One region of the Pseudomonas antarctica genome, then DNA from elsewhere that is predicted to be linked to it. Evidence: predicted binding sites of a transcription regulator. Region 1 holds the regulator's gene; the other holds the start of a gene.
What was found. The regulator sigma-54, encoded in region 1, starts transcription at its own class of promoters, with help from an activator protein. The targets are predictions, from matches to a motif close to ANTGGCATNNANNTTGCTNT.
Positions count from the first base shown of each region.

Region 2: the regulator sigma-54 is predicted to act here: its motif matches at 5,915-5,934, upstream of flgB (flagellar basal body rod protein FlgB).

Region 1 is NZ_CP015600.1:1,039,332-1,054,288, forward strand. It holds gene pmbA (metalloprotease PmbA) at 1-209, shown strand, start outside; gene A7J50_RS04435 (hypothetical protein) at 357-752, shown strand; gene A7J50_RS04440 (class II fumarate hydratase) at 745-2,121, shown strand; gene A7J50_RS04445 (hypothetical protein) at 2,149-2,592, shown strand; gene A7J50_RS04450 (superoxide dismutase) at 2,594-3,205, shown strand; gene A7J50_RS04455 (ZIP family metal transporter) at 3,237-4,130, shown strand; gene A7J50_RS04460 (HPr family phosphocarrier protein) at 4,168-4,440, opposite strand; gene rapZ (RNase adapter RapZ) at 4,457-5,314, opposite strand; gene ptsN (PTS IIA-like nitrogen regulatory protein PtsN) at 5,317-5,781, opposite strand; gene hpf (ribosome hibernation-promoting factor, HPF/YfiA family) at 5,794-6,099, opposite strand; gene A7J50_RS04480 (RNA polymerase factor sigma-54) at 6,175-7,668, opposite strand; gene lptB (LPS export ABC transporter ATP-binding protein) at 7,853-8,578, opposite strand; gene lptA (lipopolysaccharide transport periplasmic protein LptA) at 8,578-9,153, opposite strand; gene lptC (LPS export ABC transporter periplasmic protein LptC) at 9,140-9,712, opposite strand; gene A7J50_RS04500 (KdsC family phosphatase) at 9,721-10,245, opposite strand; gene A7J50_RS04505 (KpsF/GutQ family sugar-phosphate isomerase) at 10,246-11,220, opposite strand; gene A7J50_RS04510 (ATP-binding cassette domain-containing protein) at 11,519-12,328, shown strand; gene mlaE (lipid asymmetry maintenance ABC transporter permease subunit MlaE) at 12,328-13,125, shown strand; gene mlaD (outer membrane lipid asymmetry maintenance protein MlaD) at 13,125-13,592, shown strand; gene A7J50_RS04525 (MlaC/ttg2D family ABC transporter substrate-binding protein) at 13,604-14,254, shown strand; gene A7J50_RS04530 (STAS domain-containing protein) at 14,251-14,556, shown strand; gene A7J50_RS04535 (BolA family protein) at 14,671-14,910, shown strand; gene murA (UDP-N-acetylglucosamine 1-carboxyvinyltransferase) at 14,934-14,957, shown strand, end outside.
Region 2 is NZ_CP015600.1:4,941,386-4,956,342, reverse strand. It holds gene A7J50_RS22470 (MFS transporter) at 1-226, shown strand, start outside; gene A7J50_RS22465 (flagellar brake protein) at 287-1,036, opposite strand; gene A7J50_RS22460 (flagella synthesis protein FlgN) at 1,133-1,603, opposite strand; gene flgM (flagellar biosynthesis anti-sigma factor FlgM) at 1,652-1,975, opposite strand; gene flgA (flagellar basal body P-ring formation chaperone FlgA) at 2,118-2,882, opposite strand; gene A7J50_RS22445 (chemotaxis protein CheV) at 2,974-3,906, shown strand; gene cheR (protein-glutamate O-methyltransferase CheR) at 3,951-4,778, shown strand; gene A7J50_RS22435 (hypothetical protein) at 4,870-5,643, opposite strand; gene flgB (flagellar basal body rod protein FlgB) at 5,976-6,383, shown strand; gene flgC (flagellar basal body rod protein FlgC) at 6,387-6,839, shown strand; gene flgD (flagellar hook assembly protein FlgD) at 6,856-7,587, shown strand; gene flgE (flagellar hook protein FlgE) at 7,619-8,929, shown strand; gene A7J50_RS22410 (hypothetical protein) at 9,127-10,236, shown strand; gene A7J50_RS22405 (ribonucleoside-diphosphate reductase subunit alpha) at 10,335-13,229, opposite strand; gene A7J50_RS22400 (response regulator) at 14,088-14,813, shown strand; gene A7J50_RS22395 (ATP-binding protein) at 14,810-14,957, shown strand, end outside.

The DNA.
Region 1 (14,957 bases):
ATATGGTTACCGGTGATTATTCACGCGGCGCGGCAGGTTTCTGGGTGGAAAACGGTGAAATTCAATTCGCCGTTCAGGAAGTGACCATCGCTGGCAACATGCGCGATATGTTCAAGCAGATCGTCGCAGTGGGTAATGACCTGGAACTGCGCAGTAACATTCGCACGGGTTCTGTATTGATCGAGCGGATGACTGTCGCTGGCAGCTAACCCCTAGGAGGTTAACGAAAAAGGCGCGCCATCTTATCGATGGCGCGCCTTTTTTGTGGCTGAGCCATTAGCGGATTGACGTGCCGCTCTTGTTTTGATTCTTAATATCATTTAATAATAAATCTCATTATCGAGTGAGTGTGGACCATGAGTTCTGTCCTGCATGAGGATCCTTACCTGGAGAGCTGGCGCTGGATGAGTCGTCAGATTCGCTGCGGCCTCGATCCAAACGAACCTCGCCTGATTGAACATTACCTCAATGAAGGTCGATACCTGGCGTGCTGCACCGCGACCCATCCGTGGACGATCGCTGAAACCTCCTTCCACCTGCTGATCGACACCGCCAGCGATATTGCCTTGCCCTGGCACTGGCGATCCATGTGTCTGGACCAGGCGTGGCGTCCATTACGCGACATGGAAAAACTTTCCCACTGCGCCTGCCGCCTCAAGCGCTGGCAGACCTTTGCCTGGCAATTGGCGACCTGTGAATTGCTGCCTTCCCTTTCTGTTTCTGACCTGGTGCAAGGATCTTCCGATGAGTAACACCCGTATCGAACGCGACAGCATGGGCGAACTGCAAGTACCTGCCGAGGCCTTGTATGGTGCGCAAACCCAGCGCGCGGTGAATAATTTCCCGATCAGCAACCAACGCATGCCGGCGCAATTCATTCGCGCACTGATCCTGGCCAAAGCTGCCGCTGCCAAGGCTAACGTCGACCTTAAGCAAATCAGCGAAGGGCAGGGCAAGGCCATTGTCGACGCTGCCCAAGGCTTGCTCGAAGGCGATTTCATGCCGCACTTCCCGGTGGATATCTTCCAGACCGGCTCCGGCACCAGTTCCAATATGAACGCCAACGAAGTCATTGCGACCCTGGCCACACGCCTGCTGGGCGAGCCGGTCAACCCCAATGACCACGTGAACTGCGGCCAAAGCAGCAACGACATCATTCCCACCACCATTCACGTCAGCGCAGCGCTGGTCCTGCATGAGCAAACCTTGCCGGCCCTGCTGCACTTGGTTCAGGTGATTGAACACAAGGCTGAACAAGTCCACCCCTTCATCAAGACCGGCCGCACGCACCTGATGGACGCGATGCCCGTGCGCATGAGCCAGGTGCTCAATGGCTGGGCGCAACAGCTCAAGGCCAATATCGGTCACTTGCAGGACCTGCTGCCGAGCTTGCAGGCGTTGGCCCAGGGCGGCACGGCGGTCGGCACCGGGGTCAACGCACACCCGGAATTTGCGGCCCGTTTCAGCCAGCAACTGAGCAGCCTCACCGGCGTGAAATTCACGCCGGGCAAAAACCTGTTCGCATTGATCGGCTCACAGGACACCGCCGTCGCTGTCTCCGGCCAACTGAAAGCCACCGCCGTGTCGCTGATGAAAATCGCCAACGACCTGCGCTGGATGAACTCCGGCCCATTGGCCGGGTTGGGTGAAATCGAGCTGGAAGGCCTGCAGCCAGGCTCTTCGATCATGCCGGGCAAGGTCAATCCGGTGATCCCGGAAGCGACCGCCATGGTCGCCGCCCAAGTTATTGGCAATGACACGGTCATTACCGTCGCCGGCCAGTCCGGTAACTTCGAACTGAACGTGATGTTGCCGATCATTGCCCAGAACCTGCTCAGCAGCCTTGAACTACTGGCCAACTCCAGCCGGCTGCTGGCCGACAAGGCGATCGCCAGCTTCAAGGTCAATGAGGCCAAGCTCAAGGAAGCGCTGTCGCGTAACCCGATCCTGGTCACTGCACTCAACCCGATCATTGGTTACCAAAAAGCCGCTGAAATTGCCAAGAAGGCTTATCAGCAAGGCCGCCCGGTGATTGATGTCGCCCTCGAGCACACCGACTTGCCACGTAGCCAACTGGAAATCCTGTTGGATCCGGAAAAGCTCACAGCCGGCGGCGTGTAATCACCGACTCTGCTTTGGAGGTTCACCATGGAGCATTGGAAACGCACGATCGAACGGGCCAATCGCTGCTTTATGCAAGGCGAGCTGGTCGACGCTCGCGAAGCCTATTTGCAAGCCCTGGCCCTGGCTCAAGTGTTATTCGAGCGTTGGGCGGATGCCGACGAAGCAGTGGCGGCCTGCGTCATTTCCCATCACAACCTGGCGGACCTGCACCTGCGCCTGAACCAGCCTGAAGAAAGCGCGGAATACCTTTGTGCTATCCACCAGCGCCTGCTGCAGACCCTGCAAGACCCGCGCATGAGCCCGCAATTACGCGAGGCGGCGCTGCGCCAGAGCAGCAAAACTTATGTCGAGCTGTTGAATTTCATCAGCGATCACGGCGAGTACCCGCGTACCCATCGCTTGCTGGGTGGCACTGCTGCGCAACCGGGTACGTCGACCCCCAGCAGCCCCTATTACGGAGCACATTGATATGTCCTACACCTTGCCGGCCTTGCCTTATGCCTACGATGCCCTGGAGCCGCATATCGATGCGCAAACCATGGAAATTCACTACACCAAGCATCACCAGACCTACATCAATAACCTGAATGCAGCGGTCGAAGGCACCGAGTTCGCCGGCTGGCCGGTTGAGAAACTGGTGTCCAGCGTTCAGCAATTGCCGGAAAAATTGCGTGCTGCAGTCATCAACCAGGGCGGCGGTCATGCTAATCACTCGTTGTTCTGGGCGGTGATGTCGCCGAAGGGCGGTGGCAAGCCAGAAGGTGCGTTAGCCAAAGCCATCGACGAGCAATTGGGTGGCTTCGACAGTTTCAAGGAGGCCTTTACCAAAGCGGCCTTGACCCGGTTTGGCAGCGGCTGGGCCTGGCTGAGCGTTACCCCGCAAAAGACCCTGGTGGTGGAAAGCAGCGGTAACCAGGACAGCCCGCTGATGAGCGGCAACACGCCGATCCTGGGTCTGGACGTGTGGGAGCACGCTTACTACCTGCGCTACCAGAACCGTCGCCCGGAATACATCAATGCCTTCTATAGCGTCATCCATTGGCCGGAAGTCGCTGCACGCTACCAGGCCGCCGTGGCCTGACATTTATTTATAACAAGATCTAAGGCCGACTATGGGCACTGAAACACTGGCGATCAGCAGTGGGCGAATGTTTCGTTACGCGTTTGGCTCGCTGCTGCTATTGGCAGGGACTGCGTTGCTGGTGGCACACGGGCTGACCTGGCTGGACCTTGAACCGCGTATCTTGCGTGCCTTGCAGGGCGGCGCGATCTGCGCGCTCGGCACGGCACTGGGCGCGGTGCCGGTGTTGGTGATTCGCCGGATGCCGGTGGCGCTGAGCGATACCTTGCTGGGCTTTGGTGCCGGGGTAATGTTGGCGGCGACGGCCTTTTCGCTGATCGTGCCGGGCATTGCAGCAGCCCAAAGCCTTGGGCTTTCGCCTTGGGGCGCGAGTGGTTTGATCAGCTTCGGGATCATGCTCGGGGCGTTCGGTCTTTATCTGGTCGACCGCAAGGTATCAGGCGCTAACCCGGAGATGCTGGTGGGCACGCCGGATAAACCGGTGATTCCCCCACGCATCTGGCTATTCGTATTTGCCATTATTGCGCACAACATTCCGGAAGGCATGGCGGTAGGCGTTTCGGCAGGTGGAGGAATGCCGGATGCCGACAGCTTGGCCATGGGGATTGCCCTGCAGGACGTACCGGAAGGTTTAGTGATCGCACTGGTCTTGGCCGGGGCGGGGATGTCGCGAGTCAAAGCGTTCCTGATCGGCGCGGCGTCGGGCCTGGTTGAACCGGTATTTGCTGTGCTGTGTGCGTGGTTGGTGAGCCTGGCGGAGGTTTTGTTGCCGCTGGGGCTCGCGCTGGCGGCTGGGGCGATGTTGCTGGTGGTGACGCACGAAGTGATCCCCGAGTCGCGCCGTAATGGTCACGAAAAGCTTGCCAGCCTGGGGTTGTGCGTCGGGTTCTGTTTGATGATGGTGATGGATACTGCTTTAGGGTGAGGCCATTGCAGCCTCACACCCGCCTCAAAGGGTGAGTTTACTCACCCTCATCAAAGAAGTTATTGATCAGCTTCACCAGCGCGTCCATCGCTTCCTGCTCTTGTTCGCCTTCCGTCTTTAAATGAATCTTGGTGCCCTTGCCGGCGGCCAGCATCATCATGGCCATAATACTTTTACCGTCGACCATGGATTCCGGAGTGCGCCCGGCGCGGATCTGGCAAGGAAACTGCCCGGCAACACCGACAAATTTAGCTGAAGCGCGGGCGTGCAGGCCCAGCTTGTTGATGATTTCAATTTCCAGAGCGGGCATCGCGGGGGTGTTCCTTTCAGCTAAGGTCGCGGTGGCGAACCTGAACGTTCTTGAGGGTTTGTTGCAGCACCTGGCCCAGGCGTTCGGTCAGGTAGACCGAGCGATGGTGGCCGCCGGTGCAGCCGATGGCAATGGTGACATAGGCCCGATTGCTTGCCGCAAAGCGCGGCAACCATTTGAGCAGGTAGCTGGAGATGTCCTGGAACATCTCCTCGACATCCGGCTGTGCAGCCAGGTACTCGGCCACCGGTTGATCAAGGCCTGACTGATCACGCAACTCCGGCTTCCAGTAAGGATTGGGCAGGCAGCGCACATCAAACACCAGGTCTGCATCCACCGGCATCCCACGCTTGAAGCCAAATGACTCGACCAGAAATGCGGTGCCAGGCTCCGGCTGATTCAACAAGCGCAGCTTGATCGCATCACGCAATTGATACAGGTTCAGGCCGGTGGTGTTGATCTTGAGATCGGCGAGGTCAATGATCGGTCCCAGCAGCGTGGTCTCGTCCTCGATGGCTTCGGCCAGCGAGCGGTGAGGGCTGCTGAGGGGGTGGCGTCGACGGGTTTCGGAGAAGCGCTTGAGCAGCGTCTCCTCATCGGCGTCCAGGTAGAGCACATCGCAATTAATATGCTTGGCGCGTACTTCCTCAAGCAATTGCGGGAAGCGCTGAAGATGGCTGGGCAGGTTTCGGGCGTCAATCGAGACGGCAACCAGAGGCTGCGCCAGTTCGGTGTGGATCAGTGCACGTTCCGCCAACTCCGGCAGCAAACCGGCGGGCAGGTTGTCGATGCAATAAAATCCGTTGTCCTCAAGGACGTTGAGGGCGGTGCTTTTACCCGAGCCGGAGCGGCCGCTGACGATGATCAAACGCATGATTACTGCCCGTTTTGTTCATCCAGGACAACCTGATAGAGCGCCTCATTGCTGTTGGCACTGCGCAGTTTGTCGCGTACTTCCTTGCGGTCGAGCATGCTGGCGATCTGCCGGAGCAGTTCCAGGTGCGCATCGGTGGCGGCTTGCGGGACCAGCAGGACGAACAGCAGGTCGACCGGGGCACCGTCGATGGCGTCGAAATCAATAGGTTTTTCCATGTGCAGCAGGGCGCTGACTGGAGACTCACAGCCTTGCAGGCGGCAATGGGGAATGGCGATGCCGTTACCAAAACCGGTTGAACCGAGTTTTTCACGGGCAATCAGCGCCTCATAGACAACTTGCTCATCCAGTTCAGGCACTTCGTGGCTGATCAGCTTGGCAATTTGTTCGAGTGCTTTCTTTTTGCTGCCGCCCGGCACGTTCACGAGGGAACGGCCGGGGGTCAGGATGGTTTCAAGTCGAATCATGGGTGGGGAGTGTTAGCGGCCAGTGCCTTGAAGAAGGCTCTGCTGCTTTTCCTTATGCTTTTTAAGTTGGCGGTCAAGCTTGTCAGTCAAGGCATCGATCGATGCATACATGTCTTCATGCTCGGCATTGGCGACCACTTCGCCACCGGGTATCTGCAAGGTCGCTTCAATTTTCTGCTGAAGCTTATCGACCTTCATGATGACCTGCACATTGGTGATCTTGTCGAAATGACCCTCGAGTCGTTTCAGCTTCTGCTCGACATATTCGCGCAATGGAGGGGTGACTTCTACATGGTGTCCACTGATGTTGACTTGCATACAGCTTCTCCTTCGTTGCCAGTGCATAAAGCGACAGGCAAAAGCGCCTGCCACTGGAACGCTATGGCCCGCCCGTCACATCAAACGCTTACGCTCGCTGGAAGGCGCGATCCCGAGGGACTCGCGGTACTTGGCGACGGTTCGACGGGCGACCTGAATGCCTTGTGCCTCCAGTAAACCAGCGATCTTGCTGTCACTCAACGGCTTTTTCTGATTTTCCGCGGCAACCAGTTTTTTGATGATCGCGCGGATCGCCGTGGACGAGCATTCGCCGCCTTCGGAGGTGCTTACGTGGCTGGAGAAAAAGTATTTCAGCTCATAAATACCCCGTGGGGTATGCATGAATTTCTGTGTGGTCACCCTGGAAATTGTCGATTCATGCATGCCTACCGCTTCGGCGATATCGTGCAGGACCAGGGGTTTCATGGCCTCGTCGCCGTATTCCAGGAAGCCGCGTTGATGCTCGACGATCTGAGTGGCCACTTTCATCAGGGTTTCGTTGCGGCTTTGCAGGCTCTTGATGAACCAGCGCGCTTCCTGCAACTGGTTGCGCATGAAGGTGTTATCGGCGCTGGTATCGGCACGGCGCACAAAACCTGCGTATTGCGGGTTGACCCGCAGACGAGGCACCGACTCCTGGTTCAGCTCCACCAGCCAACGTTCGTTGTCTTTGCGCACGATCACATCGGGAACGACATATTCGGCTTCGCTGGACTCGATCTGCGAGCCCGGGCGAGGGTTAAGGCTCTGCACCAGCTCGATGACCTGGCGCAGGTCGTCTTCCTTGAGCTTCATACGGCGCATCAGCTGGCTGTAGTCGCGGCTGCCCAGCAGGTCGATGTAGTCGGTGACCAGGCGCTGGGCTTCGGCGAGCCACGGGGTCTTGGCAGGCAGTTGGCGCAGTTGCAGCAACAGGCACTCACTCAGCGTGCGCGCGCCGATACCGGCGGGCTCGAACTGCTGGATGCGGTGCAGGACGGCTTCGATTTCGTCCAGTTCGATGTCCAGTTCCGGATCGAAAGCCTCAAGGATCTCTTCGAGAGTCTCGTCCAGATAACCCTGGTTATTGATGCAGTCGATCAGGGTCACGGCGATCAGGCGATCGGTGTCGGACATCGGCGCCAGGTTCAATTGCCACAGCAAATGGCTCTGCAAGCTCTCGCCGACGGAGGTGCGGGTGGTGAAATCCCACTCGTCATCATCATTGCTGGGCAGGCTGCTGGCGCTGGTCTGGTAAACGTCTTCCCAGGCGGTGTCTACCGGAAGCTCGTTGGGAATGCGTTCGTTCCATTCGCCTTCCTCAAGGTTGTCCACCGTAGGGGCGGTTTCCTGATAGGAAGGTTCCTGCACGTCGGAATTGGGTTTTTGCTCGATGTTGTCGGCCAGCGGGTCTGCATTATCGAAGTCGTCGCCTTCTTCCTGGCGTTCGAGCATCGGATTGGACTCCAGGGCCTCCTGGATTTCCTGTTGCAGGTCCAGGGTCGACAATTGGAGCAGGCGGATGGCCTGTTGCAGCTGCGGTGTCATCGTCAGCTGCTGGCCCATTCTCAGGACTAGCGATGGTTTCATGGCAGGGGCTTAACACCTTATTCGCCGGCGCAATGCGCCATCCACGACAGGGCGCGTGAGCGCCAAACATAAGCAAATTATATGCCTGATGTCGGGGGCTTTGCCTAGAGCGCGGTAACAATAAAAAACCGGAGGTTTTTATTGACTCCCGCGCGCTTTGGCGAACGGCCAGACACCACAGTGCTTACAGGCGGAACTCGTGGCCCAGGTATACTTCCTTGACCAGTTCGTTGGCCAGGATGGTGGCGGAGTCGCCTTCGGCGATCAGCTGACCATCGTTGACGATATAAGCCGTTTCACAGATATCGAGGGTCTCACGGACGTTGTGGTCGGTGATCAATACACCGATACCCTTGGCCTTGAGATGATGGATGATCTGCTTGATGTCGCCGACCGAGATCGGGTCGACGCCGGCGAAGGGTTCATCCAGCAGGATGAATTTCGGCGCAGTGGCCAGGGCACGGGCGATTTCCACACGGCGACGCTCACCACCGGACAAGCTCATGCCAAGGTTGTCGCGAATGTGGTTGATGTGGAATTCCTGCAGCAGGCTTTCCAGCTCTTTGCGGCGGCCGTCACGGTCGAGTTCCTTGCGGGTCTCCAGGATCGCCATGATGTTGTCTGCTACCGACAGTTTGCGGAAGATCGACGCCTCTTGGGGAAGATAGCCGATACCTGCGCGCGCACGACCGTGCATCGGCTGGTTGCTGACGTCCAGGTCATCGATCAATACACGGCCCTGATCCGCCTGGACCAGGCCAACAATCATGTAGAAGCACGTGGTCTTGCCGGCGCCGTTGGGGCCGAGCAAGCCAACGATCTGGCCGCTGTCTATCGATAAACTGACGTCGCGTACGACCTGACGGCTTTTATAAGCCTTGGCCAGATGCTGGGCTTTCAGGGTTGCCATTAGTTCGCCTTCTTCGCAGCGGGTTTGGGCGCAGGCTGGGCGGCGCCTTCTTTCTGCTTCGGCTGGATAACCATGTCGATGCGCGGCTTCGGAGTGCCGATCTTCGAGCCGGTAGCGCGACCCGCCTGGGCGATCTGCTTCACCGTGTCATAGGTGATTTTTTCACCGTCGGTGGTGTTGCCATCGCTGCTGACAACCCTGGCCTGGTCGATCAGGATGATGCGATTCTGCTGGGCGTGATACTGGATGGTCTTGCCATAGCCCTTGATCGGAGCCGGGTCCGTAGCCGCCTGCTTCTGTTCGAAGTAAGCCAGGTTGCCCACCGACGTCACCACATCAATGTCGCCAGCCGGCGTACGCGTGAGCGTCACCGTGTTGCCGGTGATTTTCATCGAGCCTTGGGTGATGATCACGGCGCCTGTGTAGGTCGCAACACCTTGCTTGTCATCCAGCTGAGCGTCGTCAGCCTGGATGTGGATCGGTTGCTGGCTATCGTTCGGCAGAGCCCAGGCGCTCACGCTTCCCAGTGCTGCGCCCAGACCGAGCAAAATAGGGAGGGTTTTAACGAGCCTCATACTGTCCTCTTACGTTCGATAGCAGGTGTATCCTGCTTTCTTTCAAATACGCTTTCATTCCCTTGCCAGTCGATACACCGCCAGCGCCGTCGATTCTAACGTCTTGCTCGGTCTGCGCATATTGCTGTTGTGGGAAAACGGTCATGCGACTGCTGGTAATAATGGTGTCGCGCTTCTTCTCGTCAGTACGTGCAACACGTACCGAGTCGATCAGTTCCACCTGGGTACCGTCCGGGTTGACCTCGCCACGCTTGCTGGTGACGTGCCACGGAAACTCGGTGCCGCGGTAAAGGTTCATGTCCGGGTTGGTCAGCAAACTGACCTCCGAAGCCTTCAAATGCTCGACCTTGTCCGAAGTCATCTCATACTGCACCTTGCCGTCAGGCAGGAATTGCACGGAGTAGGCATTGGTCGCGTAATAGTCGACAGCGCCTTCGTCAACCTGTGCTACAGGCTTGTCGAGAAAGCGCTCCGGGCTGATATTCCAGTAGCCCACCGCCAGGAACAGCGCGGCGATGACCCCGAATAGCAGGAAGTTGCGAATCTTTTTGCTCAGCATAAAACGCTCTATAGGTAGGCGGCGTGGGCCGCTTCAAGACTGCCTTGGGCACGCAGGATCAATTCGCAGAACTCGCGGGCGGCACCCTCACCGCCACGTGCGGTAGTGATGCCATGGGCATGTTCGCGAACAAACGCCGCCGCATTGGCGACGGCCATGCCCAGGCCCACCCGGCGAATGACCGGCAGGTCAGGCAGATCGTCGCCCAGATAGGCAACCTGCTCATAGCTTAGGTTGAGTTGGCCAAGAAGCTCGTCCAGAACCACCAGTTTATCCTCGCGGCCCTGATACAGGTAAGGAATCCCCAGGTTTTGTGCGCGGCGTTCCACAACCGGTGTTTTTCGACCACTGATAATGGCTGTTTGCACACCGGCAGCCATCAACATTTTGATGCCCTGGCCGTCGAGGGTGTTGAAGGTCTTGAATTCGCTGCCATCTTCGAGAAAGTACAGGCGGCCATCGGTCAGTACGCCATCAACGTCGAAAATCGCCAATTTGATGTTTTTGCCGCGTTCTAACAGGTTGCTGGTCATTTACATCACTCCCGCACGCAGCAAGTCGTGCATGTTCAGGGCGCCAATCGGGCGGTCGTCGCTATTGACCACCACCAGCGCGCCAATCTTGTGGTCTTCCATGATCTTCAGCGCTTCGGCTGCAAGCATCTCGGGGCGTGCAGTCTTGCCGTGTGGCGTCATGACTGCATCAATGGTGGCGGTGTGTATATCGATCGTGCGGTCCAGGGTGCGGCGCAGGTCACCGTCGGTGAATACCCCGGCCAAACGCCCGTCAGCCTCCAGGATCACGGTCATGCCCAGGCCTTTGCGGGTCATTTCCATCAGTGCGTCCTTCAGCAAGGTGCCGCGCTGCACGTGAGGCAACTCGTCGCCTGAATGCATGACGTTTTCCACTTTAAGCAGCAGTCGACGACCCAAGGCGCCGCCCGGGTGCGAAAACGCGAAGTCCTCAGCGGTAAAGCCGCGAGCTTCCAGCAGGGCCACGGCCAGGGCATCGCCCATGACCAACGCGGCTGTGGTGGAGGAGGTCGGCGCCAGGTTCAGCGGGCAGGCCTCGTGGGCCACGTGAACATTCAGGTTCACTTCGGCAGCCTTGGCCAGCGTTGACTCCGGATTACCGGTGAGACTGATCATTTTGATGCCCAGACGCTTGATCAGCGGCAGCAGGGTCACGATTTCGTTGGTGGTGCCGGAGTTAGACAGTGCCAGGATGATGTCATCCTTGGTGATCATGCCCATGTCGCCGTGGCTGGCTTCGGCCGGGTGCACAAAAAAAGCCGTGGTCCCGGTACTTGCCAGGGTGGCGGCGATTTTGTTGCCGACGTGGCCGGATTTGCCCATGCCGACCACGACAACGCGGCCCTTGCTGGCCAGAATCATCTCGCATGCACGTACGAAATCTGCGTCGATATGGGCCAATAAACCTTCTACGGCTTCAAGCTCGAGGCGGATGGTGCGTTGTGCGGATTGAATAAGCTCGCTGGATTGGCTCATGTCTTAAATCGTATAGCCTGACGAAAAGGCGGCGATTATAGCGGTAATGATCAATTCCCTCACGTTAGTTCGTCAGGCTTTATTCGGCAGGTGCCTGAGTTTCATGCTCAGCAGCGTTTTTTCCCTGTCCCGAATCTGAACGAGCGCTGTTCCGGCCTTGGGGGCTCTGTACCAGCAGTGATATAGTTCGCCGCCAGTTCGGTCCGCCCAGCCAATTTGCCTAATTATTGCGCATTCGTTGTAAACGAAAGTCGCAAGCATGGTGTCTGAGTGAAAGGCTGCATCCCAAGGAGATTAGATGAGTGCCGATAACGCCTACGCGGTCGAGCTGAAGGGCCTTACCTTCAAGCGCGGGACGCGCAGCATCTTCAATAACGTCGATATTCGCATTCCCCGCGGCAAGGTCACGGGCATCATGGGGCCTTCCGGTTGCGGCAAGACCACACTGTTGCGCCTGATGGGCATGCAATTGCGTCCCAGCGCCGGCGAAGTGTGGGTCAACGGCCAGAACCTGCCGACATTGTCGCGCAGTGATCTGTTCGATGCGCGCAAGCACATGGGGGTGCTGTTCCAGAGCGGCGCACTGTTCACCGACCTCGACGTGTTCGAAAACGTGGCGTTTCCGCTGCGGGTCCACACTCAGCTGTCCGAAGAGATGATTCGTGACATCGTGTTGCTGAAACTGCAGGCCGTTGGCCTTCGCGGTGCCATCGACCTGATGCCTGACGAGTTGTCCGGTGGCATGAAGCGCCGTGTCGCGCTGGCGCGAGCCATCGCCCTCGATCCGCAGATCCTTATGTATGACGAGCCTTTCGTGGGCCAGGACCCGATCGCCATGGGCGTGCTGGTGCGCCTGATTCGCCTGCTCAACGATGCGTTGGGGATTACCAGTATCGTGGTATCGCACGACTTGGCCGAAACCGCGAGCATCGCCGACTACCTTTATGTAGTCGGCGATGGTCAGGTGCTGGGGCAGGGCACGCCTGAAGAACTGATGAACGCTGACAACCCGCGCATTCGCCAATTCATGACCGGCGATCCCGATGGCCCGGTGCCTTTTCATTTTCCGGCAGCGGACTACCGCTCAGATCTTCTGGGGAAGCGCTGATGCGCAAGACATCTTTAATCGAGAAGGTTCGCCTTTTCGGTCGCTCCGGTATCGACTTGGTCGAGGTGCTGGGGCGTTCGACGATTTTCCTGTTTCATGCGTTGCTCGGTCGCGGCGGCATTGGTGGCGGCTTTGGCCTGCTGCTAAAGCAACTGCACTCAGTAGGCGTGATGTCCCTGGTGATCATCGTGGTTTCCGGGATTTTCATCGGCATGGTGCTGGCACTGCAGGGGTTCAATATCCTCTCCAGCTACGGTTCGGAGCAAGCTGTGGGGCAGATGGTCGCCCTGACGCTGTTGCGCGAACTGGGCCCGGTGGTCACCGCCTTGCTGTTTGCCGGTCGCGCGGGTTCCGCGTTGACTGCCGAAATCGGCAACATGAAGTCCACCGAGCAGTTGTCCAGCCTGGAAATGATCGGCGTGGACCCGCTCAAGTACATTGTTGCCCCGCGCCTGTGGGCCGGCTTCATTTCCCTGCCACTGCTGGCGATGATTTTCAGCGTGGTGGGCATCTGGGGCGGTTCGTGGGTGGCGGTTGACTGGTTGGGCGTCTATGACGGCTCTTACTGGGGCAACATGCAAAACAGCGTGACCTTCAGCGGCGACGTGCTCAACGGCATCATAAAGAGCATCGTCTTCGCCTTTGTAGTGACCTGGATCGCCGTATTCCAAGGCTATGACTGTGAGCCCACTTCAGAAGGGATCAGTCGCGCCACCACCAAGACCGTTGTGTACGCCTCGCTGGCGGTACTGGGCCTTGACTTCATTTTGACCGCCTTGATGTTTGGAGATTTCTGATGCAAAACCGCACTGTGGAAATCGGTGTCGGCCTTTTCTTGCTGGCTGGCATCCTGGCTTTACTGTTACTGGCCCTGCGAGTCAGCGGTCTTTCGGCCAGCCCCACCGCCGACACTTATAAACTTTACGCGTACTTCGATAATATTGCCGGTTTGACTGTCAGAGCTAAAGTGACCATGGCCGGTGTAACCATCGGCAAGGTCACGGCAATCGATCTGGATCGCGACAGCTTCACCGGCCGAGTGACCATGCAAGTCGACAAGAAGGTAGATAATCTGCCGACTGACTCGACTGCATCTATTCTCACTGCGGGTCTGCTGGGCGAGAAGTACATCGGTGTCAGCGTGGGCGGGGAAACAGCCCTGCTCAAGGATGGTTCGACAATCCACGACACACAGTCGTCGTTGGTGCTTGAAGACCTGATCGGTAAATTCCTGCTCAATACGGTCAATAAAGACGCCAAATGAGGAATCTGTTCATGATCTCTACCTTGCGACGTGGCCTGCTGGTGCTGCTTGCAGCGCTGCCGCTGATGGCCAACGCGGCGGGTTCTGCGCACGATCTGGTGCAGGACACGACCAACAAGATGTTGGCTGACCTGACTGCCAACAAAGAGCAGTACAAGCAAGACCCGACCAAGTTTTACGATGCGCTGAATACCATTGTTGGTCCGGTGGTCGATGCCGAAGGCATTTCCCGCAGCATCATGACGGTCAAGTATTCGCGCAAGGCTACCCCTGCGCAAATGCAGACATTCCAGGAAAACTTCAAGAAGGGCCTGTTCCAGTTTTATGGCAACGCCCTGCTGGAGTACAACAATCAAGGTATTACCGTCGCCCCAGCCGGGGATGAGTCGGGTGATCGCACCAGCGTTAACATGAGCGTCAAAGGCAACAACGGCGCCATCTACCCTGTGCAGTACACGCTGGAGAAGGTCAACGGCGAGTGGAAGCTGCGTAACGTGATCATCAACGGTATCAACATCGGCAAGCTGTTCCGCGATCAGTTCGCCGACGCCATGCAGCGCAATGGCAACAACCTGGACAAGACCATCAATGGTTGGGCCGGTGAAGTCGCCAAGGCTAAAGAAGAAACCGACAAACAAGCTGCCGGGAAGCCTGCGCAATGACCGAGTCGGCTGTTCGTCTTGGCGACGCCGGCGAGTTGTTCCTCAGTGGCGTGCTGGATTACCGCTCCGGGCCTGACCTGCGCAAGCAGGGTCAGGCGCTGATCAAGTCCAGTGCGGCGCCTGCGCTGGTGCTTGATTGCTCGGCGGTGACCAAGTCCAGCAGCGTCGGCCTGTCGTTGTTGCTGTGTTTCATTCGTGATGCCGAAGCGGCCAGGAAGCCGGTCAGCATTCGTGCCTTGCCCGACGACATGCGTGAAATTGCGCAGGTTTCCGGTCTGACCGAGCTGTTGGCGCATCCTTAATACACATTATTAAAGAAGCCCCCCGTCAGAGTCCTGCTATGCGGGGTTCGCAGGCGCGGGGCTTTTTTGTATGATGTGCGACCCGTGCGCACTGGGCGCCGATAGAGGTTGAGCATGCAGGCCCTAGAAGTTAAAAGCTTCCTTGAAGGAAAGCTGCCGGAAACGAACGTAGAAGTTGAAGGCGAAGGCTGCAATTTCCAGCTGAACGTGATTAGCGATGAACTGGCGGCACTGAGCCCGGTCAAGCGTCAACAGCAGATCTATGCCCATTTAAACCCGTGGATCACCGATGGCAGCATTCACGCGGTCACTATGAAATTTTTCAGCCGCGCGGCCTGGGCCGAGCGCACCTGAGCCCCCAAGGCGTCGAGATTCTTATGGATAAATTGATTATTACCGGC
Region 2 (14,957 bases), 2.5 Mb from region 1:
GCATCACGTGGCGATGCCCGACAGCATGTCCAGCTCGCCGCTGGTCGCGTGCCTGGACCCACGCGTGGACGAGGCGGTGGTGCAAGAGCAGATGCAGAACGCCGTCCCGGACCCGGAGCCTGAAACTGATCCGCAACCGCCAGTGGATGAGCCGGCTTTCGAAGGGCCACCGGAGCCTCTGGGCCCGGACGACCACCCCCACGATTTGAGCAGGGCGCGCCCCTGATAGCAAAAACGGGCAGATCCCATCAGGATCTGCCCGTTTTTTTACCGCGGTCGTTAAGGCTTAAAGATCGTCATCCTTGTCGAACCGCCGCGCTTCGCGCTGCAGCTGGTACACAAAACGTTCCACCTGGCGCTGCACCAGGCCGCTCATGTTGTGGAAACGCACACCGGCGAAGGTGGTGTTGATCTTGTCTTCGAAGTGCAGGTAACGCAGCTCGACGGAAGTGGTCATGCTGCCGAAGGGCAGGGCGGCGATAAAACGGTCGTAGACCTGGCCCAGTTGCAGGCGCTCGGAAATATCACCTTCAAAGCGCAACTTGCAGCCAGTGGCGGATATATCCAGCAGCTTGCCGCTGATGGGGGCCTTGAGCTTTTCGCCGCCCAGCTCGATGCTGACCAATTGCGCCAGCTTCAACGCGGCGCGGAAGGCATTGCGGCGCTGATGGTAGACCACCTCGGCAGGCATGCTGCCGGTGTAGATGCGATGACCGTCTTTTTCGCTGATGGTCAGCGTGCCGTTGCTTTCCCAAGCGACCCGCACACCGTCATGGAAGCCTTCGATACGAAAGGGTTCACCATTCTCGAGATAGCGTTCACCGTCGCGGGGAATCATTTCGTCCAGGGCCAGCGTCTTGCTGTCCCGGTCAACGTCCACCAGGTAGCTTTGGAAGCGCTGGCTGCGTTCGTGGAAGGTGATGATCAGCGGATCATGACTTTCTTGCAGCATCCGCAACGTGCTGGCGATTTCCAGAGGCGTGGTGAGCACCTTGGGTGGCTGCGGAGCATCTTCCGCGTTAAGGGCGTTGAACACGGTTCTTCCATCTCCAGACAAAGTACGACTACACGCAAGAACCGGCATTTTGCCAGTATGTTGCGCGCCTTGGATAGGGCGCGCTGTAAACCGGCGTCAGGCTTGGCTGCGGGTGCTTGGCTTGACCAGCCGCGAGGTGGAACCTTGGGCGTTGTACAGCGCCGGAGGCTCTCCGCCGTGAAGTATACGCAGCTGGTTGGCGGTCGTAGCTTGCTGAAGCTGGATCGACTGGCCATTGAGCAGGTTGGCTTCCTGGCACTGGGCGAGTAATTGATTGAGTGCGGTGCTCTGCGCCAGCAACTGATCGCCGACCGAAGAATGGCTGGCGAGCTGTGAGAGGCCGTCGTGATCAGCCGGCAGGCCGAGGCTGATCAGAATTTCGCTGCGCTTCTTGCCATGCTGCTCCAGCAGCACAATCAGCGACTGCTTGCGCGCCAGAATTTCTTCCAGCAAGCGCATATCCCGACCATACAGGGCCAGGGATTCTTCTTTGAGCAGCTCGAGCAAATGTTGCGTCGGCGCCAGATCATCAATGATCAGTTGAAGCAAATGTTCGTCGTGGTGCATGGCTGGCCTTGGGTTTTAAGCGTCCAAAAGCCCTGCGCAGGCCTTTGCCTAGCGCTCGGCTTCGAAGTTAAGCAGCTTGCTGGCTACACGGTTGCTGTCGACTTTATAGCTGCCATCGGCGACGGCCTGCTTCAATTCGGCCACGCGGGCTTTATTGACAACGGGTTGATCGCGCAGCGAGTCAGTGACCTTCTGCAACTGTTGAGCCTCATTGCTCAGGTGTACCGATTCCCCACTCTGGCTGGCGCCGGCCTGTTCTGCCTTGACGGGCGCAGGCTGGGCTTTGGCTTCTACGCTGTCCTTGGCACCGCTGGTGCGCGTATTGCCGGGCAAAGCCGGGGTGTTATTTAAACGACTGAAATCAATGACCATGATAAAAAAACCTCTGGGTATTTGGACGCTTGCCATGTTTTCGGCCATACCCGGACAAACTTTAGGTTCGTTTGACAATAAACCTGTACAGGCCGACATCCAACGCACAGTGTAGGAAAAGCTGGCGTTTGACACCAGTGATCTATAACGCGACCTCAACTTGGCCAGGCGCGGTCACTTGCGCCTTTATCACCCGGTTGGAGTTGAGGTTCTTGACTCTAATCTGTTCGCTCATGCCGCCGTTGGACAGCGCCTCGCCCGGCATTTTGACGGTCAGCCCGCCACTGCTGGCAGAAATCACCACCTGATCGCCCTTGCGAATCACTTCAGCCTGTTCCAGATGAACCAGTGTGATGACCTGGTCGGTGACCATTGGTCGGGTAAGTTTCTGCCCGACGGCCTGATCCAGCGAGGTGAGGTAGCCCTGATTGATCAGGCTAATATCCCGCTCGCGCAGGGCGACGTCTTCAAAACCGATGATGCCCGTGCGCTTGAGCGGGCGCGTGACCACCACTACATCGCGAAACAGTTTGACCTGCGCCGGCACGAACACGGTCCAGGGCGATGCGCCCTCGCAGCGCACCTTTACCGTCACGCGGCGGATGGGCTGGGCGGGGCTTTCCAGCGAGGCCGTCAATTCCTTGTCGCACATTGGCATGCGCAGGCGCGGGTCTAACGGGTTGACCTGGATTTCATAACGCCCAGGTGTCTGGGTGGTCGTCAGATAATCTTCTACAGTGAACTCAAGAAAGCCTTGAGTGACGCCGATAAGGAGATCAGGCAATGTGACGTTATCTGCACGTGCCGTGATGCCCGAGCCCAGGGCGAGCAGTGCCATCGAGACGCAGAGCAATCTGCGGTACCGTGGGAGGCGAAGGCGTCGGGAAACTGGCGTTTTAAGATTCATAAATCAATAAATAGCAAAGCTCGTGCCGTTTAGTGTTGGGTACGCGCTGCCCTGTAGGTATCGCCCCAGGTTTTAGCGTAGGAGTCATGGCATGGCAGGAGTAATGGATTCAGTAAACCAGCGCACACAGCTGGTAGGGCAGAATCGCCTGGAGTTGTTGCTTTTTCGCCTTGATGGCAAGCAGCTGTACGGCATTAATGTGTTTAAAGTGCGGGAAGTGCTGCAGTGCCCCAAGCTCACCATAATGCCCAAATCCAGCCCCGTGGTGTGCGGCGTGGCCAACATTCGTGGCGCGACCATACCCATTCTTGACCTGGCCTTGGCCACAAGTTCCGCCGGTCTGCAGGATCGCCAGAATCCGTTCGTGATCATCACTGAGTACAACACCAAGACCCAGGGTTTCCTGGTGCGCTCGGTGGAGCGCATCGTCAACATGAACTGGGAGGAGATCCATCCGCCACCCAAGGGCACCGGGCGCGATCACTACCTCACGGCGGTGACGCGGGTCGATAACCAGTTGGTGGAAATCATCGACGTGGAGAAGATCCTCGCCGAAGTGGCCCCTACCTCGGAATCGATCTCGGTGGGTGTAGTGGACGCCGAGACCGCGCACAAGGCGATTTCCCTGCGTGTACTCACGGTGGATGATTCCTCGGTAGCGCGCAAACAGGTGAGTCGCTGCCTGCAAACCGTCGGTGTGGAAGTCGTGGCGCTCAACGATGGTCGCCAAGCCCTGGATTACCTGCGCAAGCTGGTGGATGAGGGCAAGAAGCCGGAAGAAGAATTCCTGATGATGATTTCCGACATCGAGATGCCGGAAATGGACGGTTACACCCTGACGGCCGAGATACGTAACGATCCACGCATGCAAAAATTGCATATCATCCTGCATACTTCATTGTCGGGTGTATTCAATCAGGCGATGGTCAAGAAGGTCGGTGCTGATGACTTTTTGGCCAAATTCCGCCCTGATGACCTGGCATCCCGGGTAGTCGACCGGATCAAGGCAGCAGATCACGGCTAGGGGGAGTTCCTCCTGGCGGTCACACGATTAAAGAGGCGGTATCCTTGTCTACGGGTAATTTAGATTTCGAACAGTTCCGGGTCTTCCTGGAAAAAGCCTGTGGCATATTGCTTGGTGAAAACAAGCAATATCTGGTATCCAGCCGTCTCAACAAACTGATGGAGCAGCAGGGCATCAAGTCCCTGGGTGAGTTGGTTCAGCGCATTCAGGGTCAGCCGCGCAGTGGGCTCAAGGAAATGGTGGTCGATGCCATGACCACCAACGAAACCTTGTGGTTTCGCGACACCTACCCCTTCGAAGTGCTCAAGAACAAGGTGCTGCCGGAGGCCATCAAGGCCAGCCCGGGCCAGCGACTGCGTATCTGGTCGGCCGCCTGCTCTTCGGGGCAGGAACCGTATTCGATTTCGATGTCCATCGACGAGTTCGAGCGGACCAACATGGGGCAATTAAAGGCCGGTGCGCAAATTGTGGCCACGGATTTGTCCGGCACCATGCTCACCAATTGCAAGACTGGCGAGTACGACAGCCTGGCCCTGGGCCGTGGTTTGTCCCCGGAGCGCCTGCAACGTCACTTCGACCCGAAAGGGGCCGGGCGTTGGGCGGTGAAGGCGCCGATCAAGAGCCGGGTGGAGTTTCGTTCGTTCAACCTGCTCGACAGCTACGCCAGCCTGGGCAAGTTCGACATGGTGTTTTGCCGCAACGTGCTGATCTACTTTTCGGCCGAAGTGAAGAAGGACATCCTGCTGCGTATTCACGGCACGCTCAAGCGCGGCGGTTACCTGTTCCTCGGTGCGTCGGAGGCGTTGAACGGCCTGCCGGATCATTACCAGATGGTGCAGTGCAGTCCCGGCATCATTTACCAGGCCAAGTGATTGGCGTCTAAGCAATAAAAAACGGGAGGCCCGAAAAAGGCCTCCCGTTTTTTATTGGCGCAACGTATCGGTGCTACTTCGTTGGCCGTACTCAGGGCATGAGCGTGATACTGATAGTGTCCAAGGCCAATTGATGAATACCCCTGGGTACCGCTTCGTTGAAAATACCCAGATGCACGCTGCCTGTAATCGGCGCGATGAACGTCCCGCTTTCTAATAGCGTGAAGCCTGGCAGGAGCGGTGCCGCGCGGCCGATCGATTTGCCATTCATCGTCATATACAAGCGTGAGCCGTCGGCAGCGGGCAAGTCTGTTCGGGCGTTGAAGCTGCAATTATAGGTGCGCCCTGCGATCACCGGTACTGAGCGGGTAATGATGTGGGAGGCCCCCGGCACACTGTTGGGCAAGTTTGCGACCACTTCATTATTGATAACACGTAGTAATCCCACGTAGCTCCCTTGAGGCACCCAACCCTGGAGCGTGCCGTCGTTGAAATCCCAGACTGTATCTGGCGTCGGCGTGACAACCGGGCGACGGTTGATGGTCACGGTCGCGTCATTTGCAGGTGTGGAGACCCCGTTACGCCTGATGGTCAGCCGTAGTCGCACGCTGTTGCCCTCATTGGCTTCAACACGGTCTCGGGGTATCAGGGTAGTGAGAGAGGGTGAGGCTTGGCCAATTGAAAAGCTTTGGTTATGGTCGCCGCCCAGGATGCTGCTGATCATGTTTATATTTACAAAGTCCATGGGCAGCAGGGGGAAATTGCAGCTGACTTCTGCGCAGTTGCCAACCAGCAGGTTGGTATTCAGGTTTGGAATCGGCTGTGCGGAATCTTGCAGTGTGAAACCGAGCGGCGGTACGTTCATCGTTGTGAGCCTCTGCCTTGAGTGAGGTGATTTCCGCTCCAATAAGGCTTCGAAGAAGCAGTGCTTCACAACTGTTAGAAATGACAGTGCAGACGGACGGTAAGAACCTCCGGTAACGGGCTCACCGTGTTTATGCTCGTTTGCCGCCACTGCGTAAAAGCGGCAAACACGGTTGCCGCTTTCCTGGCGCCACGCGGAAGTTCGTTGCCGCTTTTCTGGCAATGCCGCAGGCGCTCTCCTCGCAAACCCTTGAATTACGGGCTTTGAACGAATTGGCATGCGCCTTGCTATAACCCAGATACGAAAAGCAGGTCAGCCTAAAGGTTTCCGCCATGAGCATCAGCTTCGATAAAGCGCTCGGTATCCACGAACAAGCCCTGGGCTTCCGCGCCCAGCGTGCTGAAGTCCTGGCCAACAACATTGCCAACGCCGATACCCCGAACTACAAGGCTCGGGACCTGGACTTCTCCGCTGTGCTCGCTGCACAGCAGGACAAGACCAAGAACGGCACCTTTGCCTTGAACATGACCAACAGCCGTCATATTGAAGCGCAAGGCCTGGGCAATGGTGACGAGTCGCTGCTGTATCGCACGCCGATGCAACCGTCGATCGATCAGAACACCGTCGATGCCCAACTTGAGCAATCGGCCTACGCCGAGAACTCGGTGAACTTCCAGGCCAGCTTCACCCTGCTCAACAGCAAATTCAAAGGGCTGATGTCAGCCCTGCGTGGAGAGTAAGCCATGTCCCTAGCCAGTGTTTTCAATATTGCCGGCAGTGGCATGAGCGCGCAGACCACGCGTTTGAACACCGTCGCCAGTAACATCGCCAACGCCGAGACCGTGTCTTCGAGCATTGATCAGACTTACCGCGCCCGTCACCCGGTGTTCGCCACCATGTTCCAGGGCGGCCAAGGTAGCCAGAGCGGTAGCGGCGATTCGCTGTTCCAGAATCAGGATGCCGCAGGCCAGGGCGTGCAGGTACTCGGTGTGGTCGAAGACCAGAGCAACCTGGAAGCCCGTTACGAGCCTAACCATCCTGCCGCGAACGAAAAGGGGTACGTGTACTACCCCAACGTCAACGTGGTCGAGGAAATGGCCGATATGATTTCCGCCAGCCGCTCGTTCCAGACCAACGCGGAAATGATGAATACCGCCAAAACCATGATGCAGAAGGTCCTGACCCTGGGTCAGTGATAAGGGGCGCCAAATAATGGCCATCGTTGATACCACTTCTACACCCAACACGGCGGTCCAGGACCTGTTCAACACCAAGGTCAAGACCGCGACGGACAACAGCAGCCTCAGCTCGGCTGCCTCGGCGGCCACGGGTAACCAGGCGCTGGGCAAGGATGCGTTCCTGCAACTGCTGGTGACCCAGCTGAAAAACCAGAACCCGCTGTCGCCTCAGGATAACGGTGCGTTCGTGGCGCAGCTGGCGCAGTTCAGCAGCCTGGAAGGCATTAACACCCTGAACGACTCGGTGAATGCGATCTCCAGCAACTTCAGCTCTTCGCAAGCGCTGCAGGCGTCGTCGCTGGTCGGGCGTTCGATCATCACCCAGACCAACACGGCCATGGTGGATACCAGCAAGAGCATGACCGGCTCGGTGGCGGTGACGGCGGCGACAGGCAACGTCTCCGTCAAGATCACCGACAAGGACGGCAATGCGGTGCGCACTATCGACATGGGCGCCCAAAGCGCCGGCGATTCCAGTTTTATCTGGGACGGCAAGAACGACAACGGTGAGGTCGCGCCAGCCGGGACTTACACCTTCGCGGCCAGCACCAAGAATGACAAGGGCGACGCGGTTGCCCTGCTAACGTCGCTGCCGGCAACGGTGACCAGCGTGACGTTGAGCAAGACCGGCGGCGAAATGCTGCTGAATCTTGCAGGCGGTATGGGCAGCGTCAAGCTGTCGCAAATCCAGACTATCGGTACATAGAGCCGCCTAAATACGGCAGAGGGAGAGAAACATGTCTTTTAACATCGGCCTTAGCGGCCTCTATGCGGCCAACAAACAACTGGACGTAACCGGCAACAACATTGCCAACGTTGCGACCACCGGTTTCAAATCGTCCCGCGCGGAATTTTCGGACATTTACGCGGCGTCCAAGCTGGGCACCGGCCAGAACAGTGTCGGCAGCGGTGTGAACCTGGCGGCAGTGTCACAGCAGTTCACCCAGGGCGACGTCAACAACACCGGCGGTCTGCTGGACATGGCGATCCAGGGCGGCGGGTTCTTTGTGCAGAAGGGCAGCGACGGTTCGCTGGAATACACCCGCAACGGTGCCTTCCACTCGGATAAAGACGGCTACATCACCAACAACACCGGCACCTCGCGCCTGCAAGGCTACGCGGCGGACGGCGATGGCAACATCGTCAAAGGCGCGCTGACCGACCTGCAATTGAACCTGTCGAACCTGCCGCCGAAGGCTTCCAGCAAGGTGGATTCCACCAGTAACCTGAATTCCTCGTCGCCGGTGATCGACCAGACGGTCAAGCCGTTTGATCCGACCGATTCCACCACCTTCAGCACCCAGTACAACACCACTTTGTATGACACCCAGGGTAACGCTCACCCAATGGTGCAGTACGTGGTCAAAACGGATTCCAACACCTGGAAGTCCTACACCCTGATCGATGGTCGTAACCCTGACGGTTCGGCGCCTACCGGCACGGGTTCGACGCCTCCGGTCGCATCGACATTGAGCTTCGACGGTTCCGGCAAACTCACCGGGATTATCACCGGTACTACGTCCAGCACCACCTTGCAGCTGACCGGTTGGGTGCCGGGCACCGTGACCAACGGCGTATGGACCAAAAACGGTGCGAACGCCAACCCTGGCGGGATTGCCATTAACATGGCCAACATTACCCAATACAACTCGGCCACATACCGCAACCCGCCGGTCACCGATGGCTACGCCACCGGCCAGATCACCGGCCTGAGCATTGACGGTAACGGCGTGCTGTTCGCTACCTTCAGCAACCAGCAGAGCAAGGCCATCGGCCAGCTTTCCCTGGCCAGCTTCAACAACGAGCAGGGCCTGCAGCCGGCTGGCGGCACGGCCTGGAAAGAAACCTTCGCGTCGGGCCAGCCGGGTTACGACACCCCGCAAGCCGGTACGCTGGGTTCGATCGTGTCCAAATCCCTGGAGAACTCCAACGTCAACCTGACCAACGAGCTGGTGGACCTGATCAAGGCCCAGAGCAACTACCAGGCGAACGCCAAGACGATCTCCACCCAGAGCACCATCATGCAGACCATCATTCAGATGACCTGATGCTGTAGCCCTGACGCGCAAGCGAAGCGAAAGCCCCTCAGTCGAGGGGCTTTTTTTTGCCTGTCATTTGGCATTTAGCCCTTTTCCCACCACCTGCCCGTTCGCGAGATGACACGCGCTGATTGGAACTGACTACACCGTTCTTTCCACATATCAAGCCGAAAGGCGTTGGATCCTGTCTTTAAAAGGGGCTTGGTATGTGGAATTCATCGGTGCCTGGCCATGGGGCTGGGGGTGTGCGTTATGACGTGGGTGGGGCAGGGCAGCACCTGGGGGGCGTAAGCCGCTCTGAGGACAAAAAGGACGACGTAGATGCCAATAAGGATGTTGTCGGTAAGCTTCTCAGAGAGCTTGATGATGCCGAGAAAACGTCGAAGAGCCAAACCGTCAAGGATCTGCGAGACAAGCTGAATGAACAGCGGAAAGCGCTCGGAGATGAAAAATTCAAAGAAATCCTCGAGCAGCTGAAAAAAGAAATATTTGAGGATTGGCTCACGCGGATGAAGAGGCTGTTTCCGGATCTTTTTCCGGAAGAGGCGATTCCGTCTCCGGCGCCTTCTCCAAAACCATCGCCGGGCGGTGGCGGTGGTGGCGGTAGAGTTAACCCGAAGAATTTTGGCTCCGTAGAGTCCATGAGTAACAAGCCGTTTACCAAAGGGGCTAATTTCACTGACTACAAGCCTGACAATAGCAATCCTGCAAAAAAACCGGGTATGGGCAGAGAAACCGGCAATATCTGGAGTGGTTTCAAACAGGGGCCGGACGGAAACTGCATCACTGTTTCAGCCATAAAGAGCGCAATGATGAAGTTCGGCCAGAAGCCCACCGATGTTTTCAAGGACGTGAAAGCGTCAGGCGATGGCTATGACGTGCAGATGCGGGACGGGTTTCAGCTCCATTTGAGCAAGGGGCAATTACAGCAGGCGGCACAACAGGCTCGGTTCATGGGGGACGATCCGGCCATGATGACCGACGCCAACTTCATGTACGCCGCCAGCGCCATGCGGGCTTATATGGAAGGTAATAACGGGCAAGGTTACGGTAACGATCATAACGCTCGCCGAAGCTACATGGATGCGTTGGTGAGCTTGAACGACGGTGAACACGCCAATGAGGGGCTGGATCGTCTGGGCCTCAAAGGCCTGTACCGGCAGACGACGAGCGATGAGCTTGCCAGCGGTGCGTTGGGCGTTGTGAACTACGGCGGCCATTCGATGGCGGTCATTGGCGGCCAGATAGAGCTATGGGGCGGGCGAGGCGGTCGGCCTCAGCGGGAGGATCACGGGGAGGCGTACGCATTTATATAGCTATACAGCGGCAGGTGAAGCGGCATTTCACGCTGCAATAAAACGAAAAAGCCCGTTAACCTCTTATAGGGTTAACGGGCTTTATTCACTCGCTTAGCTTATTGGCAAGCTTCGCAATCCGGCTCATCAATCGCGCAAGCCTTTGGCACGGGGGCCGGGCCGGCTGGGGCGGCGAGTACCGAATCATCACCGTGGTTGCCGCTGGAAACAGCGTTCAGCTTACCGGTGTTGATGGTCGACTTCTCGGTGCTGGTCGCAGCCAGGGCACGGAGGTAGTAAGTGGTTTTCAGGCCACGGTACCAAGCCATGCGGTAGGTCACGTCCAGCTTCTTGCCCGAAGCGCCGGCGATGTACAGGTTCAGCGACTGAGCCTGGTCGATCCACTTCTGACGACGGCTGGCGGCGTCAACGATCCACTTGGTGTCCACTTCGAAGGCGGTCGCGTAGAGCTCTTTGAGTTCTTGCGGGATGCGTTCGATCTGCTGCACGGAACCGTCGTAGTACTTCAGGTCGTTGATCATGACCGAGTCCCACAGGTCGCGGGCTTTAAGGTCGCGAACCAGGTACGGGTTGATCACGGTGAATTCGCCCGACAGGTTCGATTTCACATACAGGTTCTGGTAGGTCGGTTCGATCGACTGCGACACGCCAGTGATGTTGGCGATGGTGGCGGTCGGTGCGATGGCCATGATGTTGGAGTTACGAATGCCTTTCTGCACACGGGCACGTACCGGTGCCCAGTCCAGGGATTCGTTCAGGTCAACGTCGATGTACTTCTGGCCACGTTGCTCGATCAGGATCTGTTGCGAATCCAGCGGCAGGATGCCTTTGGACCACAGCGAGCCCTGGAACGTCTCGTAGGCACCGCGCTCATCGGCCAGGTCGCAGGAAGCCTGGATCGCGTAGTAGCTGACCGCTTCCATCGACTTGTCGGCGAACTCGACAGCAGCGTCGGAACCGTAAGGAATGTGCTGCAGGTACAGTGCGTCCTGGAAGCCCATGATGCCCAGCCCGACCGGACGGTGCTTGAAGTTGGAGTTCTTCGCCTGTGGCACCGAGTAGTAGTTGATGTCGATAACGTTATCGAGCATGCGAACGGCGGTGTTCACGGTACGTTCCAGCTTGGCGGTGTCCAGCTTGCCGTTGGTGATGTGGTTCGGCAGGTTGATCGAGCCCAGGTTGCAAACGGCGATCTCGTCCTTGTTGGTGTTCAAGGTGATCTCGGTGCACAGGTTCGAGCTGTGGACCACGCCCACGTGCTGCTGCGGGCTGCGCAGGTTGCACGGGTCTTTGAAGGTCAGCCACGGGTGGCCGGTTTCAAACAGCATGGAGAGCATTTTGCGCCACAGGTCTTTGGCCTGGATGGTCTTGAACAGCTTGATCTTGCCCGGGTACTGGGACAGGGCTTCGTAGTACTCGTAACGCTCTTCGAAGGCCTTGCCGGTCAGGTCGTGCAGGTCCGGTACTTCGGATGGCGAGAACAGGGTCCACGGGCCGTCATCGAAGACGCGCTTCATGAACAGGTCCGGGATCCAGTTGGCGGTGTTCATGTCGTGGGTACGACGACGATCATCACCGGTGTTCTTGCGCAGCTCGATGAACTCTTCAATGTCCATGTGCCAGGTTTCCAGGTAGGCACAGACAGCGCCTTTGCGCTTGCCGCCCTGGTTGACCGCTACGGCGGTGTCGTTCACCACTTTCAGGAACGGTACAACGCCCTGGGACTTGCCGTTGGTGCCCTTGATGTACGAACCCAGGGCACGTACCGGGGTCCAGTCGTTGCCCAGGCCGCCGGCGAATTTGGACAACATGGCGTTGTCGTGGATCGCGTGGTAGATGCCCGACAGGTCATCCGGCACGGTGGTCAGGTAGCAGCTGGACAGCTGTGGACGCAGGGTGCCGGCGTTGAACAGCGTCGGGGTCGACGACATGTAGTCGAAGGACGACAACAGGTTGTAGAACTCGATGGCGCGGTCTTCTTTGTGCTTCTCTTCAATCGCCAGGCCCATGGCCACGCGCATGAAGAACACCTGCGGCAGTTCGAAGCGGATACCGTCCTTGTGGATGAAGTAACGGTCGTACAGGGTTTGCAGGCCCAGGTAGGTGAACTGCTGGTCGCGCTCGTGGTTGATCGCCTTGCCGAGTTTTTCCAGGTCGAAGGTGGCCAGGATCGGGTTCAGCAATTCGAATTCGATACCCTTGGCGATGTAGGCAGGCAGGGCCTTGGCGTACAGGTCGGCCATTTCGTGGTGGGTAGCGCTGTCGGCGACGCCGAGGAAGCCCAGGCCTTCGGCACGCAGGGTGTCCATCAGCAGGCGCGCGGTCACGAACGAGTAGTTCGGCTCACGTTCAACCAGGGTGCGGGCGGTCATCACCAGTGCGGTGTTGACGTCGGTCAGGGCCACGCCGTCGTACAGGTTTTTCAGGGTTTCGCGCTGGATCAGGTCACCGTCGACTTCTTCCAGGCCTTCACAGGCCTCGGTGATGATGGTGTTCAGGCGGCCCAGGTCCAGCGGCGCAAACGTGCCGTCAGCCAGGGTGATACGGATCGACGGGTGAGCTTGTACGGCAGCTTCTTCAGCCGGGGTGCGTACAGCGCGTTCCTTGGAACGGGCGTCACGGTAGATCACGTAGTCGCGCGCCACTTTCTGCTCGCCGGCACGCATCAGGGCCAGTTCGACCTGGTCCTGGATTTCTTCGATGTGGATGGTGCCGCCCGATGGCATGCGACGCTTGAAGGTTGCGCTGACTTGTTCGGTCAGGCGGGCAACGGTGTCGTGGATGCGCGACGAGGCAGCAGCGGTGCCGCCTTCAACTGCAAGAAACGCTTTGGTGATGGCGACGGTGATTTTGTCATCGGTGTAAGGAACGACAGTGCCGTTACGCTTGATCACGCGCAATTGGCCAGGTGCGGTGGCGGACAGATCCAGGTTCGAATCAGCGGCCTGCGGCACGGAGCCCTGCGGGTTCTCGCGAGTTGTGTCGGTTTGCATGGGGGGTTGTCTCCACATTCTATATTTATTTGGGCACCATCACGGTGCCCACCGTTCCGTCCTGAAGCACTTACAACAGGCCTTGGCCTGGCATAACAACTTCGGGACAGGAGGAAGGGAGCTCATCGCGCCGCTTCCATGCCGAAGTCTTCGGCTGGGGCCTTTAAAGAACCCTGCGCCGTATTCCTGTTGGGTGACAGTTGCTCGCTTCAAACACTGCAACACCCGTACCGTTTTTCGCCCTTGTGGCTGGAAAACGGCTGCCATCCGCGTGCGCGGTTTGGGCTTTCAAAAAATGCTTTGGTTCAACCAAACGGGAGCAAGAAAGCACTTGAGTTTCTTGTCTGATCTGTGTTTGGTTTTTCGCTTGAAACCCTACATGTAGGGTTTTTTTAGCGCCGAGGTACAAGATAATGCGTTTTGGGGGTCTTAGCAACGCACTACCTGTGGATAACGCTGTGGGTAAAATGTGTATGAAACATGGAACGCCCGTGTAGGCCGCAGTGCGGCTGGATTGCGCCGTTTGTCACTGAATATTCCAAGGTAAAAACAGCCGATTGGAATTTTGGGCGCGCGAACCCTATCACAAAAAAACGTGATCACCGAATGGATTTCCCGGCTTGTGCTGGAGGGCTGGCCCGTGGCTACAATCGGCCTACTTACAGTCGCTGTTATGCCCGTACAACATTACAAATAGGGTATGACCGGTGAAGATCAAAATGTGGAAGCCGGGCTTGCCCGCGATAGCATCACCGCGGTCTATTCAGTTACACCGCGTTGATGCTATCGCGGGCAAGCCAGCTCCCACATTCGACCGCATTGTCATGACCACTCTCTCTAACGCGACGAGGATCACCCGTGGAGCAAGAAGCCTGGCAAATATTGATTGTCGAGGACGACGAGCGATTGGCCGAGTTGACCCGTGAATACCTTGAGAGCAACGGCTTGCAGGTGTCGGTAGAAAGCGATGGCGCCCAGGCTGCGGCACGCATCATCGCCGAACAGCCTGACCTGGTGATCCTCGACCTGATGCTGCCCGGCGAAGATGGCCTGAGCATCTGCCGCAAAGTCCGCGAGCGCTATGACGGCGTGATTCTGATGCTCACCGCACGCACTGACGACATGGACCAGGTGCTTGGCCTGGACATGGGCGCCGACGACTATGTGTGTAAACCCGTGCGCCCGCGCTTGTTGCTGGCACGTATCCAGGCCTTGCTGCGGCGCAGCGAGCCCGCGGAACCTGCTGCCGTGGAAAACCAGCGCCGCCTGCAATTTGGCCCATTGGTGGTGGACAATGCCCTGCGCGAAGCCTGGCTGCACGAGGGCGGCATCGAGTTGACCAGCGCCGAGTTCGACCTGTTGTGGCTGCTGGTCGCCAATGCCGGGCGCATTCTGTCGCGCGAAGAAATCTTTATCGCCCTGCGCGGTATTGGCTACGACGGCCAGGACCGCTCCATTGACGTGCGTATCTCACGCATTCGGCCGAAAATCGGCGACGATCCGATCCACCCACGGCTGATCAAGACCATCCGCAGCAAGGGCTACCTGTTCGTCCCCGAAGCCGCCGCCGATATGCCGCTGTGAACTCGATCTTTCTGCGCATCTACGGCGGTATGTGTGCTGCCCTGGTTTTAGTCGCATTACTGGGCGTGCTGGCCTTGCACCTGCTCAATGAAGTGCGCAGCGGCCAGTACCGTGAGCGCCTGGCCCACGGCACTTTTGCGCTGA